Regions from separate parts of the Halomonas sp. I1 genome, predicted to be linked through region 1. Evidence: predicted binding sites of a transcription regulator. Region 1 holds the regulator's gene; each other region holds the start of a gene.
The links. The regulator sigma-54, encoded in region 1, starts transcription at its own class of promoters, with help from an activator protein. The targets are predictions, from matches to a motif close to TGGCACNNNNNTTGCTNT.

Region 1 (6,794 bases):
AACGCCATTGATCAGCATGACGGGGCGCCCGACCTCCACCCTGGGTCGCCATGCCGAAGCCCACCTCTACGCCGGCGTCGAGCGCGAGGCCTGCCCGCTCGACCTGGCCCCCACGTCCTCGACCACGGCCGCCCTGGCGCTTGGTGACGCTCTGGCCGTGGCCCTGCTCGAGACACGGGGATTCACCGCCGAGGATTTCGCCTTGTCTCATCCCGGCGGCAGCCTTGGCAAACGTTTGTTGCTGCGGGTCTCGGACCTCATGCACCAGGGCACCCGTCTCCCCAGGGTGGCATCCGGCAGCCCGTTGCGCGACGCCCTGCTGGAGATCACGCGCCAAGGTCTGGGCTTCACCTGCGTCGTCGACCCCGATGATCACCTGGTCGGCGTCTATACCGATGGCGACCTCCGGCGCACTCTCGACCAGCATGCCGACCTGAGCGGCCTCAAGGTCGACGACGTCATGACCGCACCAGGCAAACGTATCTCGCCCGACACCCTGGCCGCCGAGGCCGTCCGCATCATGGAAGACAACCGCATCACTGCACTGGCCGTGGTGGACGCCGACGGCCATCCTGTCGGCGCCTTGCACATGCACGACCTACTGGCCAGCGGCGTGATCTGACCCCAAGGAGTAGCCATGCGTCATGACGCCCCCTCGCTTCCCACGCACCTGCTCGACCGCTTGCGACAGGTACGCCTGCTGGCCCTGGATGTCGATGGCGTGTTGACCGACGGACGACTCTATTTCCAGGCCGATGGCGACGAGATCAAGGCCTTCCACACCCTGGACGGCCACGGCATCAAGCTGGTGCAGGGCGCCGGTATCGAGGTGGCACTGATCACGGGTCGTGACTCGCCGATGGTCAGCCGTCGCGCCGCCGCGCTCGGCATCTCCCACCTCCACCAGGGCATTTCACGCAAGCTCCCCGTGCTGCAACACCTCTGCGCGCGACTCGAGATCGAACTCGGCCAGGTCGCCTACTGCGGCGATGACATGCCCGACCTGGCGGCCATCCACCAGGCCGGCGTCGGCATCAGCGTCCCCGGCGCACCAGGCTATATACGCCGACATGCCGACTGGGTCACCGAGCGCGCCGGCGGACACGGCGCGGTACGCGAGATCTGCGACGTCCTGCTGCAGGCCCAGGGGCAATGGGATACCGTACTCGACACCTACCTGAACGATCAGGCCTGACCCATGCGACTACCACGCCCCGGTTTTCGCACCTGGCTTTTCTTCCTCCTGTTGCTTCTGGGCGGCGGCCTGGCCCTGCTCGACTCTCGCGACACCGATGCTCCCGGCCCGGTGCCACAGGATGCTGCCGGCGAACCGGACTACTACCTGGAAGACGTCGAGGCGACGCGTTTCGATGCCGAGGGGCGCCCCCACCAGCACCTGGTCACGCCACGCCTGGTGCACACGCCCGTCGACGACGTCACGCGCCTGGAAAATCCCGATGTCAGACTCCGCGACAATGATGGCCGACGCTGGCTCGCCCGAGCCGAGAAGGGCCGTCTGGAAACCGGCGGCAACCCTCTGGTGCTCGCTGGCGACGTCCACCTGGAGGCCCCCGAGGAACGCTGGCACCTGACCACCCGGACGCTGCACTACGATGCCGATACCGGCCATGCATGGAGCGACACGCCCACTACCGTGAGCCAGCCTCCTCAATCGATGCGAGGCCAACGGTTCGATGCCTGGCTCCATGACAATCGCGTTCGACTGACCGACAATGTCCGCGGCCACCATCCGCCGGCAACCGACGAGGACCCCGAGCCATGACGCGACAGTCCCTCGCCCCCCTGCTGGGCCTGACATTGACCATGCTGACGCTTGCTGCCCCCCCGGCACTGGCGCTGGAGGGTGACGCCAGCGCGCCGATTCAGGTCGAAGCCGACCGGCTGGATCTCGATGACCGTGCCGGCACCGCCGTCTATCAAGGCGATGTCCGCATCCAGCAAGGCAGCATGCGCCTGACCGGCGCACGAGTGGAAATCCGCCGCAACGACGCCGGCCAGTTGAGCCAGGCCATCGCCACCGGCGAACGTGCCTACATCGAACAGAAGCCCGCCCCCGACGAACCGCTGGTGCGCGGCTGGGGGCAGCGCATCGTCTACCATGTGGCCGAGCGCCGCATGGAGCTCGTCGATCAAGCCGAACTCCACCAGGGTGGCGACACCTTCGATGGCGGCTATCTGGAGTACTTCCTCGACCGCCGCGTGGTACAGGCGCGTTCCTCTGCCGAGGGCGTCGAAGGAAACCAGCGGGTACGCATGACCCTGGAACCCGAGCAACAGGATTCCCAATGAAAACGCTTCATGCTCGCCACCTGGCCAAGAGCTACAAGCGTCGCCGCGTGGTCCACGATATCAGCCTGGCGATCGGCCAGGGGCACATCATCGGCCTGCTCGGCCCCAACGGTGCCGGCAAGACCACCTCCTTCTACATGATCGTGGGCCTGGTCCGCGCCGATGCCGGCGAAGTCGCCATCGATGATCACGACCTGTCCGACGCCGCCATGCACGAACGCGCCCACGCCGGCATCGGCTATCTGCCCCAGGAAGCCTCGATCTTTCGCAAGCTGAGCGTGGCCGACAACATCATGGCCATCCTCGAGATGCGCAAGGACCTCGATCGCGCCGGCCGCCGAGCCCGCCTGGAGTCGCTGCTGGAGGACTTTCACGTCACCCACATCCGTGACAACGCGGGCATGACCCTGTCCGGTGGCGAGCGACGCCGAGTGGAAATCGCGCGCGCCCTGGCAACCGAACCCGATTTCATCCTGCTGGACGAGCCCTTCGCGGGCGTGGACCCGATTTCCGTCGGTGAAATCAAGGACATCATCCGCCAGCTAAAGGCACGCGGCATTGGCGTACTGATCACCGATCACAATGTTCGCGAGACGCTCGATATCTGTGATGGCGCCTACATCGTCGGCGACGGGCAGATCATCGCCGAAGGCAACGCCGAGGCGATCCTCGCCAACCAACGAGTACGTGACGTCTACCTGGGCCAGGATTTCCGGCTCTGAGTCGCCCCTGCCAAGCGCTGATGCGCCTCGTGGAATCACAACAAACTGATATAAAGAGAACTTTATCTCCGAGGCATGCTAATTGCCAATGGCATGATAATTGCTTTTAACAAGGCTTGCATGCGCCGACCCAGCGGACTAGGGTGGGGGTTTCTCGCACGTTGAGCGGATCTCTTTCCCTATGGCCATGAAGGCTTCCCTGCAACTGCGGCTCGGCACCCAGCTGACCATGACGCCCCAACTGCAGCAGGCCATCGCCCTGCTGCAGCTCTCCACCCTCGATCTTCGCCAGGAGGTCCAGCAGGCCCTGGAATCCAACCCCATGCTGGAGCTCGACGACGATTTCGGCGAACAGGCCGTCAGCGATGCCCCCGAGGATGACTGGGCCAGCGAGATTCCCGATGACTTGACCGTCGACAGCGACTGGTCCGACACCTACCAGGACGCCGGATTGGGAAGCCTGGGAGGCACCGGCAGTGGCGAAGCTCCCGACTTCGAGCGCCAGGCGGCCGGCCAGAGCCTGCAGGGCCACCTGGCCTGGCAACTGGCCATGAGCGGCCTGGACGAACGCGCGTCGCGTATCGCCGAGAGCCTGATCGACGCGGTCAACGACGACGGCTACCTGGACCAGCCTCTGGACGAGATCCGTGACGGCCTGCGCGCCCAGGGACTGGAAGGACTATCCAGTCGCGAAGTCGAAACGGTGCTGCTTCAAGTGCAGCAGTTCGACCCCACCGGCGTCTTCGCCCGCGACCTGCGGGAGTGCCTACTGCTGCAGCTTGCGGCCCTGCCCCAGGACACTCCCCGACTTCCTCAGGCTCGGCGTCTGGCCCGCCAGTTCCTCGAGGCGCTGGCCGGCGATGACCGGCGTCTGCTGAAACGACGCCTCAGCCTGGACGATGAGGCCCTCGACGAAGCCATCGCCCTGATCCGAGACCTCGACCCCCGCCCGGGCAGCGCCTTTGCCAGCGAGAGCGACGACTATGTCATTCCCGACCTGGTCGCCCGACGCACCGAAGATGGTTGGCAGGTCGAGCTCAATCCCGACGCCATGCCGCGCCTGCGCATTCAGCCCGACTATGCCGCCTTGATCCGGCGCGCCGACAAGAGCCAGGACAACCAGTTCCTCAAGGACCACCTCCAGGAAGCACGCTGGCTACTCAAGAGCCTGGCCAGTCGCAACGACACCCTTCTTCGGGTCGGCCGCGAGATCATGGTCCGCCAACTGGATTTCCTGGAACACGGCGAGGAGGCCATGAAACCGCTCATACTGGCCGACATCGCCCAGACCGTCGAGATGCACGAATCGACCATTTCCCGGGTGACCACCCAGAAATACATCCACACACCGCGTGGCGTGTTCGAGCTCAAGTATTTCTTCTCCAGTCATGTCGGCGGGGGCGACGATGCGCACTCCAGCACTGCCATTCGCGCCCGAATCCGCAAGCTCATTCAGGAAGAATCGACACGCAAGCCGCTTTCCGACAACAGACTTGTCACCCTGCTCGCCGAGGAAGGCATCGATGTGGCACGACGAACCGTGGCCAAGTACCGTGAATCGATGAACATCCCCTCCTCGAGCCAGCGCAAACGCCTTCGCTGAGCGTTTACCACGGGACGTCACCGACGGCATTGCGCAGGGGGTTTGCTCGACTCCAAAAAGGGTTACAATCGAGTCACCACCCAAGGAGCAAGGAGCGTGTCATGCAAGTCAACCTCACCGGCCATCATGTGGAATTGACCGACGCCCTGCGTGACTATGTCCAAGAGAAGCTCGCGCGCCTCGAACGTCATTACGACAACATCACCACCGTGCAAGTCACGCTCTCCGTGGAGAAAGAACGTCAACAGGCTGCCTGTACCCTGCATGCTGCTGGTGCCGACCTGCATGCCGAAGCAATGGACGGCGACATGTACGCCGCCATCGATGCCCTCGCCGACAAGCTCGATCGCCAGTTGGTGAAACACAAGGAAAAATCCCAGGCGCGCGCCCAGGGCGCCGCCGGCGCACGCTGACCCGTCATGACTCTGGAAACCATCCTTCCCCCCGAGCGCACCCTTTTCGATGTCCCCGGGGGGAGCAAAAAGCGCGTACTGGAATTCTTCAGCACCTTCATCGCTCAGAACACACCCAGCCTCGACAGTCAGGAGGTTTTCAGCCGACTGATCGGTCGCGAGCGTCTGGGCAGCACGGGCATCGGACACGGAGTGGCCATCCCCCACTCCCGCAACCCGCACTGCAAGGCCCCCATCGCCGGCTTCCTGAAGCTCGCCGACCCGATCGACTTCGATGCGGTCGACGGCGACCCCGTCGATCTGGTGTTCGTGCTGCTGGTTCCCGAGCAGGCCGACGACGCCCACCTGGCGTTGCTCGGCCAGGTCGCTGCCGTGATGAATGATGCCGACACACGCAATGCCCTGCGGCGCGCCGATAGCCAGCATGCCCTGCACGAACGACTCGTCGAGGCCATACGCCGGCAGGCGCCGGCCGAACACGACTGACGGCCCCCGTTCCCGGGCCATCCGGCCAGCCATTCGACCAGGAGATCCGCCATGCAGATCGTGATCATCAGCGGCCGTTCGGGCTCGGGCAAGTCGATCGCCCTGCAGGCGCTGGAGGATCTCGGCTTCTACGCTATCGACAATCTGCCGGCCATGCTGCTCGGCTCGCTGGTGGATGAGCTGCACGATGCCCAGGCACGCAGCTCCATCGCCGTCAGCATCGATGCCCGCAACCTGCCACATGCCCTGCAACGCTTTCCGACGCTACTCCATGAGTTGCGCGACAGGAAGGTTCAGTGTCAGGTGGTCTACCTCACCACCGATGCGCGCATCCTGCTCGAACGCTACTCGGCCACTCGACGACGCCACCCGTTGACCCGCAACAACCGGATGACGCTGGCCGAGGCCATCGACCAGGAAGAAGCTTCCCTGGCAGACATCCGCGACCTCGCCGACCTGGTGATCGATACGTCACGACTCTCGGTGCATGACCTGCGCGGCCGCCTCGCCGACCAGGTGGCCGACCGCGGACAGGAAGCCCTGGCCTTGACCATCGAGTCCTTCGGCTTCAAGCGCGGTGTTCCCCTCGACGCCGATATCGTCTTCGATGCGCGCTGCCTGCCGAACCCCTACTGGGACCCGTCATTGCGCGATGCCACCGGGCGTGACTCGAGCGTCATCGACTTTCTCGACGGCTACCCGATGGTCGACGAGATGCGCCGGGACATCCTGGCCTGGATAGAACGCTGGCTACCGCGCTACCTGGCCAGCCAACGCAGTTATCTCACCGTAGCCATCGGTTGCACCGGCGGCCAGCATCGTTCGGTCTACCTGGCCGAGCGCCTGGCCCACGACCTGGCCGTTCAGCAGCCCAGCGTCCGCCTGCGCCACCGCGAACTGGGCATTCATCTCAGCCGCCTCCCCTCGGAAACGACGTCCACCCCCGAGCAGGACGATCACGACCAAGAAAAGGAATCCTGAGTCCGTGCCGAGTCGCAAGCTCACTCTGACCAACAAGCGCGGCTTGCACGCCCGTGCCGCCACCCGCCTGGTTCAATGCTGTCAGCCCTATAACGCCACCGTCACCGTCACCCACGGCGGCCAGACAGCCGACGCCGGCAACATCATGTCGCTGCTGATGCTCGCCGCCCCCTGCGGCACCGAACTGCTCGTGGCAGCCGAAGGCGATGACGGCGACACCGTCCTGGATGCGCTGGAAGAGCTGTTCGAAGCCCGGTTCGACGAGGACGCCTGACCGCC
Region 2 (6,794 bases), on a different contig from region 1:
GAGCTGCCGGACCTGACGCTGCGTTACCGCTACAAGCGCAATTTCGGTGTTTCCGGCGTGGTACGCCAGGTCTCCACCGATTCGGCTGTCAACGGGCAGGACGAGAGTGCGACCGGCTACGGGGTGGCCGCCCAGGCGGCGCTGCCGATGAACAACACCACGCTCAAGGGCAACTTGATGGTAGGCAGTGGCCTGGGCGGCTACCTGGACTATGTGCCGGCGTCCGGTGCCAAGTTCCGTGCGCCCGATGCCTATCTGGCTGCCGATGGGTCGCTCGAGACCGTCGATATGCGCAGCTATGGCGTTTCCCTGGATCACCGCTGGAACAGTGACTGGTCGAGCTCCATCGGCACCTCACGAGTTCATCAGGACCTGCCGGATGACGCGCCGGCCTTCCAAGGGATGACCGACACCGTGCAGTTTTCCCATGTGAACCTGATCTGGGACGTGAACGAGCGTCTGGCAGTGGGCATGGAATACCAGTACGTCGACCTCGAAAGGGTCAGTGGCGAGAAAGTGGATGCCAGTCGCCTCCAGGCCAGTGCCAAGTTCCAGTTCTGATCCCCCCGGCGACGCCGGGAGCTGTGAGCCGTAAGACGTAAGAACGCCCGGACATTGTCCGGGCTGGAAGCTTGAAGAAACCCAGCTGCGAGAAACGAGTCACGAAAGTCAACCCCGGCTCCGAACGACTCGTTGCTCGCCGCTCGGGACTCGTATGCTTTCTCTTCGAGCTTACACCGCGTCCTTGTCGGTTTCGCCGGTGCGGATGCGGATGACCTGTTCGAGCGGCGTGACGAAGATCTTGCCGTCGCCGATCTTGCCGGTATTGGCCACTTGGGTGATGGCGTCGATGACCTGCTCGGTCATGTCGTCATCCACCGCGACCTCGAGCTTGACCTTGGGCAGGAAGTCGACCACGTATTCGGCACCGCGATAGAGCTCGGTATGGCCCTTCTGGCGGCCGAAGCCCTTGACCTCGGTGACGGTGATGCCCTGGACGCCGATCTCGGAGAGTGATTCGCGTACGTCGTCGAGCTTGAACGGCTTGATGATGGCGGTCACCAGTTTCATGGTCTTGTCCTCGCGTGGTTCGTGTGCCGGCGGCGCCGCACGCCGCCCTTGCTGGCCTCATTGTGACAGAGCATACACCCGCTGCGAACAGAATAAAAAAGCCCCCTTGCGGGGGCCAGTGGAGCACGCCAGCTCACTCGGGGGTCGCCTCATTTCTTGGCGACGTTGAACTCGGGGTAGGCTTCGAGACCGCATTCGGCCAGGTCGACGCCTTCGTATTCTTCTTCTTCGCTGACCCGGATACCCATCACGGCCTTGAGGATCAGCCAGACGATCAGGCTGGCCACGAATACCCAGATGAAGATGCCGAGGATGCCGATGATCTGGGCGCCGAAGCTGGCACTGCTGTTGGACAGCGGTACCGCCAGCACCCCCCAGATCCCGACCATGCCGTGGGCGGAGATGGCACCGACCGGATCATCGAGCTTCAGCTTGTCGAGGCTGACGATGGAGATGACCACCAGCAGGCCGCCGAACCCACCGATCAGGGTGGCACCCAGGGCGCTGGGCGACAGCGGGTCGGCGGTGATGGATACCAGGCCGGCGATGGCGCCGTTCAGTGCCATGGTCAGGTCGGCCTTGCGGAACCAGGCCTTGGCCAGGATCAGGGCGGCGATCACGCCCCCGGCGGCGGCTGCGTTGGTGTTGACCAGTACCTGCGCCATGTTGTTGGCGGACGCCACATCGGACACCTTCAGCTCGGAGCCGCCGTTGAAGCCGAACCAGCCCAGCCACAGGATGAAGGTACCCAGTGTCGCCAGCGGCATGTTGGCGCCCGGAATGGCGTAGATGGCCCCGTCCTTGCCATATTTGCCCTTGCGGGGGCCGAGGACCAGCACGCCGGCCAGCGCGGCGGAAGCGCCTGCCATGTGCACGATACCGGAGCCGGCATAATCGGAGAACCCGATCTCGGCCAGCCAGCCGCCGCCCCAGGTCCAGTAGCCGGAGACCGGGTAGATGAAACCGGTCAGAATCACGGTGAAGATCAAGAAGGCCCAGAGTTTCATGCGTTCGGCGACCGCACCGGAGACGATCGACATGGCGGTGGCCACGAACACGACCTGGAAGAAGAAGTCGGCGCGGGCGGAGTAATAGGGAGCGTCGTCACCGCCGGCGGTCACCGCGTCCACGGTATTCTCGCCACCCAGCAGAAAGCCCAGGCTGGGCAGGACGCCGCCGGCACTGCTGGAGTACATGAGGTAGTAGCCCACCAGCAGGTACATGGTACAGGCGATGGCGAACAGGGCGATGTTCTTGGTCAGGATCTCGGCGGTGTTCTTGGAGCGGACCAGGCCGGCCTCGAGCATCGAGAAACCGGCGGCCATCCACATCACCAGGGCGCCGCAGATCAGGAAGTAGAACGTATCGAGCGCATAAGCAAGCTCTGTCATGACAAAGGTCTCCGTATCGGGAACAGGCAGGAAGGCGGTCGGCGATCAGACGGCGTCGGCGCCACGCTCGCCGGTGCGGATGCGGATGACGTCTTCCAGCGGGGTCACGAAGACCTTGCCATCGCCGATCTTGCCACTGTTGGCGGCATTGCAGATGGCATCCAGCACGGTATCCAGGCGGTCGTCATCCACCGCGACCTCGACCTTGACCTTGGGCAGGAAGTCGACGACGTATTCGGCGCCGCGATATAGCTCGGTATGCCCCTTCTGGCGACCGAAGCCCTTGACCTCGGTGACGGTGATGCCCTGTACGCCGTTGTCGGCGAGTGCTTCGCGGACATCGTCGAGCTTGAAGGGCTTGATGACGGCGGTAATCAGCTTCATCCCGGTTCTCCCTTGTTCGGTGAGCGCGGCACGTTGCCGCGCGGTGCATGCTTGTCCTGGTGTAGCGCAAACCGTGCCAGGTTCTCTGATAGTCCTTTTTTTTCATTAACCTGTGGCATGAGAATGCCGACTGGCACCGGAAGCGGTGCAAGGTGGCATGGGCGTTGTGCACTGGTTTGGTGCTTCGTCTGCGCTGCCGTGCCCCAGAAGGTGGCGGTCGGGAAGAATGCGGTGAGAGGACGCCTTGCGTATCCTGTCGGGAGGTTCCCTACTATCGTTCAGGAGAAGCAGCATGGTCAGCCAGGATCGCATCGGCCGCTTGGCTCAGCAGATCGGTGAGCGCCTTCAAGGTGCCTCTCAGGCTCCGGAAGACGTACAGAAAGGCGTGCAGCAGGTGGTAAAGGGCGCCTTCGATCGTCTCGAGCTCGTCTCACGGGAGGATTTCGACATCCTGATGGATGTCCTGCAGCGAACTCGAGGGCGAGTCGAAGCCCTGGAGAAGCAGGTCGCCGCCCTGGAAGACGCGCTGGATGCCTCTGCCGCCACCGTCGACGAGGAGGCCGAAGAGGTCCGGGAAGCCGCGACGGGCCCCGATTCCCCCGAGGAGGATGCCGGCGCCGGTGAGACCGGGCGGTGACCCGGCGGGCGTACTCCGTGCCACTGGTCTAGCCTGAGAAGGCGAGACAAGGACGTCACATCCGGACAAAACAGAGGCGCGAGGGAACGCCGATGACGCTGGCGATTGTTCGCACTCGGGCAGGCCTGGGCCTGGAGGCGCCCGAGGTGCTGGTCGAGGTCCATCTATCCAATGGCCTGCCGGGCATTACCCTGGTCGGGCTGCCGGAAACCGCCGTCAAGGAAAGCCGTGAGCGGGTGCGCAGCGCCCTGGTCAATGCCGGCTTCGAGTTTCCGCTGCGGCGTATCACCCTGAACCTGGCGCCCGCCGACCTGCCCAAGGACGGCGGGCGTTTCGACCTGCCGATCGCCCTGGGCCTGCTGGTCGCTTCGGGGCAGATTCCCCCTGAGGCTCTGGCGGAGCTGGAGTGCGTTGGCGAGCTGGCGCTGGACGGTAGCCTGCGCCCGGCGAGTGGTGTGCTGCCGCTGGCCATGGCCTCGCGGCAAGCGGGACGTCGCTTGATCGTGCCCCGTGCCAACGCCGACGAAGCGGCCCTGGCCGGTGACCTGGAGGTGCTGCCCGCCGAGCATTTGCTGGAGGTGGTGGCTCACTTGCTCGGGCAGGAGCCCATCGCCGTCCACCGGTTGCAGGCGCCCCCTCGGCGGGATGCATCGGAGCCGGATCTGCGCGAGGTCAGGGGGCAGCACCAGGCGCGTCGGGCCCTGGAGATCGCGGCGGCGGGCGGGCATAACCTGTTGTTCGCCGGTCCACCGGGCACCGGCAAGACCATGCTGGCCAGCCGCCTGCCCGGCATCCTGCCGCCGCTCGGTGAGGACGAAGCGCTGGAAGTGGCGGCGGTGCGTTCGGTCAGTGGCCTGCCGCTGGCGGAACAGTGGGGGCGTCGACCCTTCCGGGCCCCACATCACACCGCGAGCGCCGTGGCACTGGTCGGCGGCGGTTCGCGCCCCAAACCGGGGGAAATCTCTCTGGCGCACCATGGTGTGTTGTTTCTCGATGAACTGCCGGAGTTTTCGCGGCAGGTGCTGGAAGTGATGCGCGAGCCCATGGAGTCCGGGCAGATCCATATCGCCCGAGCGAGCCACGAACGTCGCTACCCGGCGCGCTTCCAGCTGGTGGCGGCGATGAACCCTTGCCCCTGCGGTCACCTGGGTGACCCTCGCCAGGCGTGTCATTGCACGGCGGCGCAGATTCAGCGCTATCAGGCGCGGTTATCGGGGCCTCTGCTGGATCGCATCGATCTGCAGGTCGAGGTGCCGAGCCTGCCGGCAGACCAGTTGACATCCCGTGAGCCTGGCGAAGACTCGGCGACGGTACGCCAAAGGGTCCTGGCGGCGCGCGAGCGCCAATGGGCGAGGGGGGCGCTCAATGCTCACCTGGCAGGCCCCGACCTGGAGGCCGCTTGTGCACTGGGCGCCGAGGATCGCGCCTGGCTCGCCGAAGTGCTGGAACGGCTGCAGCTCTCGGCGCGCGCCTTCCACCGGGTGCTGCGGGTGGCCCTGACCCTCGCCGACCTGGCCGGAGCGGGGCGACCCGATCGCGAGCATCTGATCGAAGCCATCGGCTATCGCCAGCTCGACCGGCTGCTCAAGGGCGGCTGAGGCCAGGGCTACAGGGCGGTCGCGTCGAGAGCGCCGTCGATGTGGGTTTCCCACAATACCTGGTCACGGCCGGGGCGTCGCAGGGAAAGGGTCAGACGGTAGGGCAGCAGCTCGCGGTCGGAGAGTTGCAGGCGTGGCGCCGAGGCACTCAGGCGGCTGTCGAGGCGCCACTGATTGCGTCCCGCACCCTCGGTGAGGGAGGGACGCCAGTCAAGCACCTGAGGACCGTCGTCGAGCCCCAGCAGGGCACGGGTCAAGCTTTCCATCAGGCGTTCATCGGAGAGGCCCAGTTCAGGGTCGACCGCCGGCATGGCCAGTAGCAGCACCTGGTCGGTGGCCGGACTGGGCAGGGTCGGCGAGGCGGCCACCTGCTCGGCGACGCGCTCGCCTAGCCCGAACAGCGCCTGGCGCACGGTCTCGGGGCGCTCCGGAGTGGCGGCGCAACCGGTGAGGGCGAGCAGCAACAGCACCAGAAGTGCCCGTTGAGGAGTGTTCATGAGCAACGACGCCTTTCAGGGGGCAGGGCCTCGAAACTTTCCTCCAGGTCGGCGAGGAAGCGCGCCAGGTCAGCGAACAGCGTGCGGCGTATCGGCTCGGCCTCGTTGACCAGGTGGTGTCGGGCTTCGGGATGGCGACAGATTTCGGCATTGGGGAACTTGCGATCCAGCACGTCGAGGTTCCATTCCCAGTCCACGGTCGAATCCTGCTCGCCCTGCAGGATGAGGGTGGGCACACGGCTGGGGGGCAAGGCCAGCAGGCGGGGCATCCAACGTCGCATGGCATCGACCCATTCCATGGTCAGGCGTTCCGGTTGCAGCGGGTCGCCTTCTCGCAGGAAGGTGGCAAAGTCGCTGTCGGTGGAATTGTCGCGAAAGCGGCGTGGTACCGAGCGCACGAAGGGGCCTACCAGCCGGTGCAACCAGCTGGATTGCGGCCAGCCCCAGGGGCGTACCAGCGGGGCCAGCAGGGCGAGGCCATGCCAGTGGCCGTCATTGCCCCGCGTGAGCGCATCGGTGGCCAGTATGGCAGCGCCGGTGCTCTGGCCGATCCCGACCCAGGGAGGCGCGGCCAGGTCGCGGTCCTCGAGCTCCCGGCGAAGGTCGGTCAGGCAGGCGCCGTATTCGTCGAAGTCGCCGATGGAAGCGCGAGGGCCACTGGAGAGGCCGTGTCCGGGGAGGTCCCAGAGCACGACGCGCCAGTTGCGCTCAAGCAGGCATTCGAGCAGATGGCGATAGAGCCCCAGGTGGTCATAGTAACCATGCACGACCCAGATCGTGCCGATGGGCTCCCTGGGCGTCCATATCTGGGTCCATAGCCGGAAGCCGTGTATTTCCACATGGCCCACGTGCAGGTCCATCGTCTCGGCGAGCAGCGGACTCAGGCCATAATGGTCGAGATAGTGCTCCAGCGCCTGGCCGGCCTGCTCGGCCGGCGCGAGGGGGCCGAGTTCCTGTAAGGGAGTGAAGTCGCTCATCGCATCCTCTGCTGTGCTTGCCCATGCTAGCGTCAAGCCGGCGGCGGAGCCAGCCATGAACTCGAAGTGAAAGCGTCGGCCACGTCTCGTCATTTGGTCGATATCGCGGCGTGGCGCGTCCTCCCTGGCTTTACATGTGGAATAATTTTCCACAAAATTATTGTCGAGCAGTCACCCTTCGCTGTCCGGCCGCTCGGTGCCAGGGGGCGCCGAACTGCCACGCATAAGGAGAACGACCC
Region 3 (6,794 bases), on a different contig from region 1:
GCGTGACATCGCGGCTCTGCCCCGGCTCGAAGCGAATCGCCGTGCCGGCGGCTACGTCGAGACGGTACCCTCGTGCCTTGTCGCGATCGAAGACCAGCGCCGGGTTGGCCTCGGCGAAGTGGTAGTGGGAACCGACCTGAATCGGTCGATCGCCGGTGTTGGCCACCTCGAGGGTGACGCGTTCACGTCCCTCGCACAGCGCGATCTCGCCGTCCTGCAACTGGTATTCACCGGGAATCATGTTGTGGCTCCTTTCCTCACGCCTTCCCCCTCACACAATGGGGTCATGGATAGTGACCAGCTTGGTTCCATCGGGGAACGTCGCCTCCACCTGCACCTGCTCGATCATCTCGGGCACCCCTTCCATGACGTCGTCACGCCCGAGAATCTCCCGCCCTTCGCTCATCAGGTCGGCCACGCTGCGGCCGTCTCGGGCGCCCTCCATGATCTGGCAGCTGATCAACGCCATGGCCTCGGGATAATTCAGCCGGAGGCCGCGCTCACGCCGGCGCTCCGCCAGCAGGCCCGCCGTGAACAGCAACAGCTTGTCCTTGTCTCTGGGGGTCAGTTCCATCGCAATCTCCTCAAGATGTCAGAACGGCGCTTCGAGCTTCGAGCTTCGAGCTTCGAGCTTCGAGCTTCGACAAGATGATGTTCGGTGCTCGAAGCTCGTCACTGAGGCGAAGCCTCGTCAGGTTCTCCAGATCCTCGGTTCCTGGGCCCTGCGACCCACCAGCCGAGGCCGCAGCACGTCCCGGGCATGTCGGCACAGATCCCAGGCCTCGTTGCGCGCATTCCCCAGGTAACGCAACAACAGGACACCGTTGCGGGTCGTGACGGCCCAGCGAGGCGAGCCGCTCACCTCATCACGCAAGGCTGCAACCGCCTCGGCAGCGTCTTCTTCCGAGAATCCTGCCGCCCAGAGCGAGGCTTGAACCGTGGCGCCCCCCTGCCCCCAACGGCCATGAAAGCGGGGATGCTCGGGCGCCAGGGGTTGCCGTTCCAGCCACAGCGGACGCCCTTCCCGCGTCAGGTGAAAGCGTTGTTCCAGGCGGCCCGAGGTAAAGGGCAGATCGCTAGCCGGGCGACCCAGCGCCAGTATCTCCCAGCCCAGGCAGCGGGCATTGCCGGTGAGCTCGATGGTGGTGACCTGCTCGCCCCGCGAGCCATCGAAGGCGATGGTTTCCTGAGGCAGCCACTCCAGCACGCCGTCATCGGCGACCTCGAGTCGGGTGTGCTGCCGCCAAGGAACGCCCTGGCTGTCGGCGCGGTAGAGCTTGTTGGCGGCTGGCGTCGTCAATAACGCCCGGGTGCCGCGCCCCACCTCGACATCGATGTTCAATGCATCGCCACTGACCACGCCCCCGGGCGGATGCAGCAGGTAGACATGGCAGGCAGCCTTGCGCCGCCCTTCCGGATAGAAGGGTCGCTGGACCCGCAATGGCCCCCGGTGACGCGCCCGGGACAGGCAGGTCACGGTATCCCGTGCCGCAAAGCCGAGATCCAGCGACGCCACCCAGCGGCGGCCGGCATCGAAACGATGGCCCGACTCGGGGTAATGGGAAATGGCACGCGGGAAGACCGTCATCGACAAGGGTCCTGTGAATCCGATGGCTATTGCTCTTACCCTCAGCAAGTCACGTACCAACTTGGTGAAATCAACAAAAAAATATTTTAAATCAACATCATATTTTGTACACAAAGAAGTGTCCGCCCGCCGGCTTGCACCACTGACGCCGACACACGGAAGGGGTATCGCACCATCCGGGTGCGGAAGATCGAGGAGCGCACCGTCATGAAGCAACGCCTGTCCGGCATTCCCCGTCGTCTAGACACTCAGGTGCTCCTTGATCAAGGCATCGGAAAGATCGCCGATTCCGCCACGCGCCACTGTCCGGCCACGGTCCAGGATCGTGAAGCGATCGGCATACCGGCGCGCAAAGGGCAACTTCTGCTCCACCAGCAATACCGTCAGGCCATCCTCGGCGATCAGCCGGCGGATCACCTCGCCGATCTGGGTGACGATATTGGGCTGGATGCCCTCCCCAGGCTCGTCGAGAATCAACAGGCGCGGCTCCAGTACCAGGGCACGGCCGATGGCCAGCTGCTGCTGCTGACCGCCGGAGAGATCACCCCCACGGCGATGCTTCATCTCCTCGAGCACCGGGAATAGCTCATGGACGCGCTCGGGGATGGTTCGCCGACCATCGCCACGGGCGGCCAGGCCGGTTCGCAGATTCTCCTCGACGGTGAGCAGCGGAAAGATCTGCCGCCCCTGGGGCACATAGCCGATACCCAGCCGGGAGCGGTCCTCCACCCGTCGGCGAGTCAGTTCCGTGTCGTCGGCGTAGCGGATGTTCCCGGAAACCACCGCGACCTCGCCCATGACCGCCTTCATCAGGGTGGTCTTGCCCACGCCGTTGCGGCCCATCACACAGGTGCACTGCCCTGCCGGCACCTCCAGGTCCAGGTCCCACAGCGTATGGCTCTCGCCATAGTACTGGTTCAGCTTGTCGACGCTCAGCATCAGGCCGCCTCCTCCTCGGCACCCAGGTAGACCTCGATCACCTTCGGATCATTGGAGACCGTGTTCATGCTGCCTTCGGCCAGCACGCTGCCCTGATGCAGCACCGTCACGGTGCGGGCAATAGAACGCACGAAGCCCATGTCATGCTCGACGACGACCACCGACTGCTTGCCCTTGCCGGCCAGGCCGGTGAGCAGTTCGGCGGTACGCTCCATCTCCTGCTCGGTCATGCCGGCCACCGGCTCATCGACCAGCAGCAGTCGCGGCCGTTGCATCAACAGCATGCCGATCTCCAGCCACTGCTTCTGTCCGTGGGAGAGAATGCCCGCCGGCGCGTGACGCAACTCGACGAGACCAATGGTCGCCAGCACTTCCTCGATGCGGTCACGTCCTTCGCCGGTCAGGCGTGCGGTCAGCGTGGGCAGGACCCGTTTGTCGGCGGCCATGGCCAGCTCCAGGTTATCGAAGACCGTCAACGCCTCGAAGACCGTGGGCTTCTGGAACTTGCGACCGATCCCGAGGCTGGCGATCTCCGGCTCGTTCAGGGTCAGCAGGTCATGGCGGCTGCCAAACCACACCGAGCCGCTGTCGGGCCGGGTCTTGCCGGTGATGATGTCCATCATGGTGGTCTTGCCGGCGCCGTTGGGACCGATGATGCAACGCAGCTCGCCATCGTCGATGGTCAGGTTCAAGTCATCGATGGCCCTGAAGCCGTCGAAGCTGACATTGACGTCCTCCAGGTAGAGGATGGGGCCGTGGCGCACATCCACCGGAGAGTGCGCCGGCGCCAGGAAATCGAAGACGCGCTCCCGGTCGGCCAGGGATTTGAGGATGTTCATGCGGTGCTTTCCCCCGTGGTCGGTTGGGTCGTCGCGGCATGGCCTGCACGACGCCAGGGACGAAGACTCAGCAGGCCGGCGATGCCCCTGGGCAGGAAGACGGTGACCAGCACGAACATGCCGCCCAGGGCGAACAGCCAGGCATCGGGCATCACCCCGGTGAATACCGTCTTGGCATAGTTGACCAGCAGCGCGCCGATCACCGCCCCGTAGAGGGTCGCGCGGCCACCCAGCGCCACCCATAGCACCACCTCGATGGAGAAGATCGGCGAGAACTCGCTGGGATTGATAATGCCCACCTGGGGCACGTAGAGGGCGCCGGCCAGCCCGGCGAGCATCGCCGAGACCACGAAGACGAACAGTTGGAAGCGCTCGACTCGGTAGCCCAGAAAGCGTGTGCGTGCCTCGGCATCGCGGCAGGCCACGCTGACTCGGCCCAGCTTGCTGGCGACGATCGCCCGACACAGTACATAGCCCAGCGCCAGCGCAATACCGGTGGCAAGGAACAGGCCCAGCCGGGTGCCATCGTTTCTCAGGTCGACGCCCAGCAATTCGCGAAAGTCGGTGAGGCCGTTGTTGCCGCCGAAGCCCATCTCGTTGCGAAAGAAGGCCAGCATCAGGGCAAAGGTCATGGCCTGGGTGATGATCGACAGGTAGACGCCGGTGACCCTCGAACGAAACGCCAGGAAGCCGAACACCAGGGCCAGCAGGCCCGGCGCCAGCAACACCATCAAAAAGGCGAACCACGGCGTGTCGAAGCCCAGCCAGTACCATGGCAAGCTTTCCCAGTTCAGGAACACCATAAAGTCCGGCAGTATCGGATCGCCATAAGTGCCCCGATCACCGATCTGGCGCATCAGGTACATGCCCATGGCATAGCCTCCCAGGGCGAAGAAGGCGCCATGGCCGAGACTCAGAATGCCCAGATAGCCCCATACCAGGTCGACGGCCACCGCGAGCAACGCATAGCTCAGATACTTGCCGAGCAGTGTCACCGTATAGGTGGAAACATGCAGCGGATGGCCTGCCGGCACGGCCAGGTTGAGCAGGGTGACCAGTCCCAGTGCGGCCAGCAGGATGCCCAGGAACCGTCGAGTCGAGTGTTCGGAAAAAGGTCGTGTCAGCCACATGATGGTCTAGCCCTCCGCCGCCCGGCCCTTCTGCGGAAAGAGTCCGCGGGGGCGTTTCTGAATGAACAGGATGATGAACACGAGCACGACGATCTTGGCCAGCACCGCACCGGCCCAGGGCTCCAGCACCTGGTTGATGACGCCCAGCGACAGGCCCGCCACCAGGGTGCCCCAGAGATTCCCCACGCCGCCGAACACCACCACCATGAAGGAGTCGATGATGTAGTTCTGGCCCAGGTTGGGGCCCACGTTGGTGAGCTGCGAGAGCGCCACCCCGGCCAGCCCCGCCACCCCGGAGCCCAATGCGAAGGTCAGGATATCCACCCGGGTGGCGCGGATGCCCATGGCACGTGCCATGGCGCGGTTCTGGGTCACCGCCCGCACCTCGAGCCCCAATCGGGTACGACGCATGACCAGCATCAGGCCGGCGAACACCACCAGGGCAAAGCCCAGAACATAGAGCCGGTTGAGGGTCAGCGAGAGGCCCTCGTTGAGCATCAAGGAACCGCTCATCCATTCCGGCGTGACCACCGTGCGGTTCTGCGGGGAGATGACCGTGCGCACCAGCTGCTGCAGGATCAGGCTGACGCCGAAGGTGGCCAGCAGCGTCTCCAGCGGCCGCCCCTTGAGGAACTGGATGACGCCTCGTTCGATGGCCACCCCGGCCAGCGCCGCCACCAGGAAGCCGGCAGGAATCGCCAGCAGCAGCGCCAGACCCGGCTGGCCGGGCAGCAGCTGTTGCATGGCCCAGGTGGTATAGGCGCCGAGCATGATCAGTTCGCCATGGGCCATGTTGATCACGCCCATCACGCCGAAGGTGATGGCCAGACCGATGGCCGCCAGCACCAGCACCGAGCCAAGTGAAAGCCCGAAATAAAGCGTCTCCAGGCCGCGATTGAGCATCATCTTCTGCTCGATATCGGCCAGGGCCGAGGTCGCGGTGGCAGCGAGCTCGGCATCCTCGCTGCGACTGGCGGCATTCAGCGCCGAACGGACTCGGGAGTTGAGACTGCCGGCCAGGACATCCACCGCCGCGGCATCGCCCTCCTCCAGACGGTGGATGGCCAGCGCTTGCTCGAGCAGGCGACGCACCTCGGCGTCCTCCTCCTTGCCGATGACGGCCCCGAGCGGCTCGGCCAGGCTGGCATCGACGTCACCGAGCAGTGCTCTGGCCGCCTCGCGACGCTCGCCCACCTGCTCGGCATGCAGATCGATCACCGCCAGCGCCCCCTGCAATTGGCCACGCAGCGCGTTGTTGATACCGATGCGGTCCATCTCGCGACGCGACACCTCGCCGGCATCCTCGAAGCTCAGCGCATCGACCACCGGCCAATGGCGGCCGCGGTTCTCGACGACCACGACGAAGCGGTCGGTGTCCTTGTGACGCTGCAATTTTCCGCCGAGCAGCGCTTCGAGCCAGCGACGGCTGCGCGCGTCGCCGCTGGCGATGATAGTCTCGACCGCCTCGCCCTTGTCGGCGTAGGAATCGGTATCGAGTGAGTCCAGCAGGGCCTGACCGGGATCGTCCTGTGCCTGGGCGGCCAACGGCAGGCCGCACAACAGGCAGAGACACAGCAGGCCCGACAGGCAGCGTGGAAACATCCTCATGGGCGTGTCCTGTATTCGACATCTTGCGGAAAGCTGGGCTTAGCCGTCGACAGGCCTGCGTGAGGGCGCTGTGCCCCCCCTGGGCGCTACATCTGCCATCCATGGCAGATGACCCTCACTACGCCCTGTCCCCGGCGCCCAGCATCGAGCATCAAGATCGGGGTGTTATTCGGACGCCTCTTCCTCGGCCTGGCTGGCGCCGCAGCTGCCTCGAACCACGTTATAGTTCCCGCACTCCATGGGCTGGCGCCAGTCGCTGATCAGGTCCCGGGAGCCTTCCAGATAGTCGGACCAGGCATCGCCGGCCACGGTGGAAGGCGTCTCCCAGACGATGGAAAACTGGCCGTTGTCCTGAATCTCGCCGATCAGCACCGGCTTGGTGATGTGGTGGTTGGGCATCATCGTTGCGTAGCCGCCCGAGAGGTTGGGCACCGAGACGCCGATGATGGCGTCCTTGACCGCACCCACATCGGTGGTACCGGCCTTGCGCACCGCCTCTGCCCACATGTTGAAGCCGATGTAGTGGGCTTCCATGGGATCGTTGGTCACCGCCATTTCGTCGCCGGTATGCTCGATCCAGGCATCGATGAAGTCGTAGTTGGCGTCGGTATCGACGCTCATGAAGTAGTTCCAGGCAGCCATGTGCCCGAGCAGTGGGGCGGTATCGATGCCGGTGAGCTCCTGCTCGCC

Region 2: the regulator sigma-54 is predicted to act here: its motif matches at 2,908-2,925, upstream of RSO41_RS02285 (P-II family nitrogen regulator).
Region 3: the regulator sigma-54 is predicted to act here: its motif matches at 1,630-1,647, upstream of RSO41_RS16365 (urease accessory protein UreD).

The regions. Positions count from the first base shown of each region.
Region 1 covers NZ_JAVXUS010000023.1:46,698-53,491, forward strand. Annotated here, with positions in the region: gene RSO41_RS17180 (KpsF/GutQ family sugar-phosphate isomerase) at 1-622, shown strand, start outside; gene RSO41_RS17185 (KdsC family phosphatase) at 638-1,195, shown strand; gene lptC (LPS export ABC transporter periplasmic protein LptC) at 1,199-1,783, shown strand; gene lptA (lipopolysaccharide transport periplasmic protein LptA) at 1,780-2,310, shown strand; gene lptB (LPS export ABC transporter ATP-binding protein) at 2,307-3,032, shown strand; gene RSO41_RS17205 (RNA polymerase factor sigma-54) at 3,214-4,635, shown strand; gene hpf (ribosome hibernation-promoting factor, HPF/YfiA family) at 4,737-5,048, shown strand; gene RSO41_RS17215 (PTS sugar transporter subunit IIA) at 5,055-5,534, shown strand; gene rapZ (RNase adapter RapZ) at 5,586-6,515, shown strand; gene RSO41_RS17225 (HPr family phosphocarrier protein) at 6,520-6,789, shown strand.
Region 2 covers NZ_JAVXUS010000001.1:499,001-505,794, forward strand. Annotated here, with positions in the region: gene RSO41_RS02270 (DcaP family trimeric outer membrane transporter) at 1-561, shown strand, start outside; gene glnK (P-II family nitrogen regulator) at 733-1,071, opposite strand; gene RSO41_RS02280 (ammonium transporter) at 1,221-2,462, opposite strand; gene RSO41_RS02285 (P-II family nitrogen regulator) at 2,508-2,846, opposite strand; gene RSO41_RS02290 (accessory factor UbiK family protein) at 3,139-3,483, shown strand; gene RSO41_RS02295 (YifB family Mg chelatase-like AAA ATPase) at 3,576-5,081, shown strand; gene RSO41_RS02300 (hypothetical protein) at 5,090-5,578, opposite strand; gene RSO41_RS02305 (alpha/beta hydrolase) at 5,575-6,555, opposite strand.
Region 3 covers NZ_JAVXUS010000020.1:40,588-47,381, reverse strand. Annotated here, with positions in the region: gene RSO41_RS16375 (urease subunit beta) at 1-241, opposite strand, end outside; gene RSO41_RS16370 (urease subunit gamma) at 272-574, opposite strand; gene RSO41_RS16365 (urease accessory protein UreD) at 692-1,588, opposite strand; gene urtE (urea ABC transporter ATP-binding subunit UrtE) at 1,829-2,527, opposite strand; gene urtD (urea ABC transporter ATP-binding protein UrtD) at 2,527-3,366, opposite strand; gene urtC (urea ABC transporter permease subunit UrtC) at 3,363-4,496, opposite strand; gene urtB (urea ABC transporter permease subunit UrtB) at 4,503-6,104, opposite strand; gene urtA (urea ABC transporter substrate-binding protein) at 6,270-6,794, opposite strand, start outside.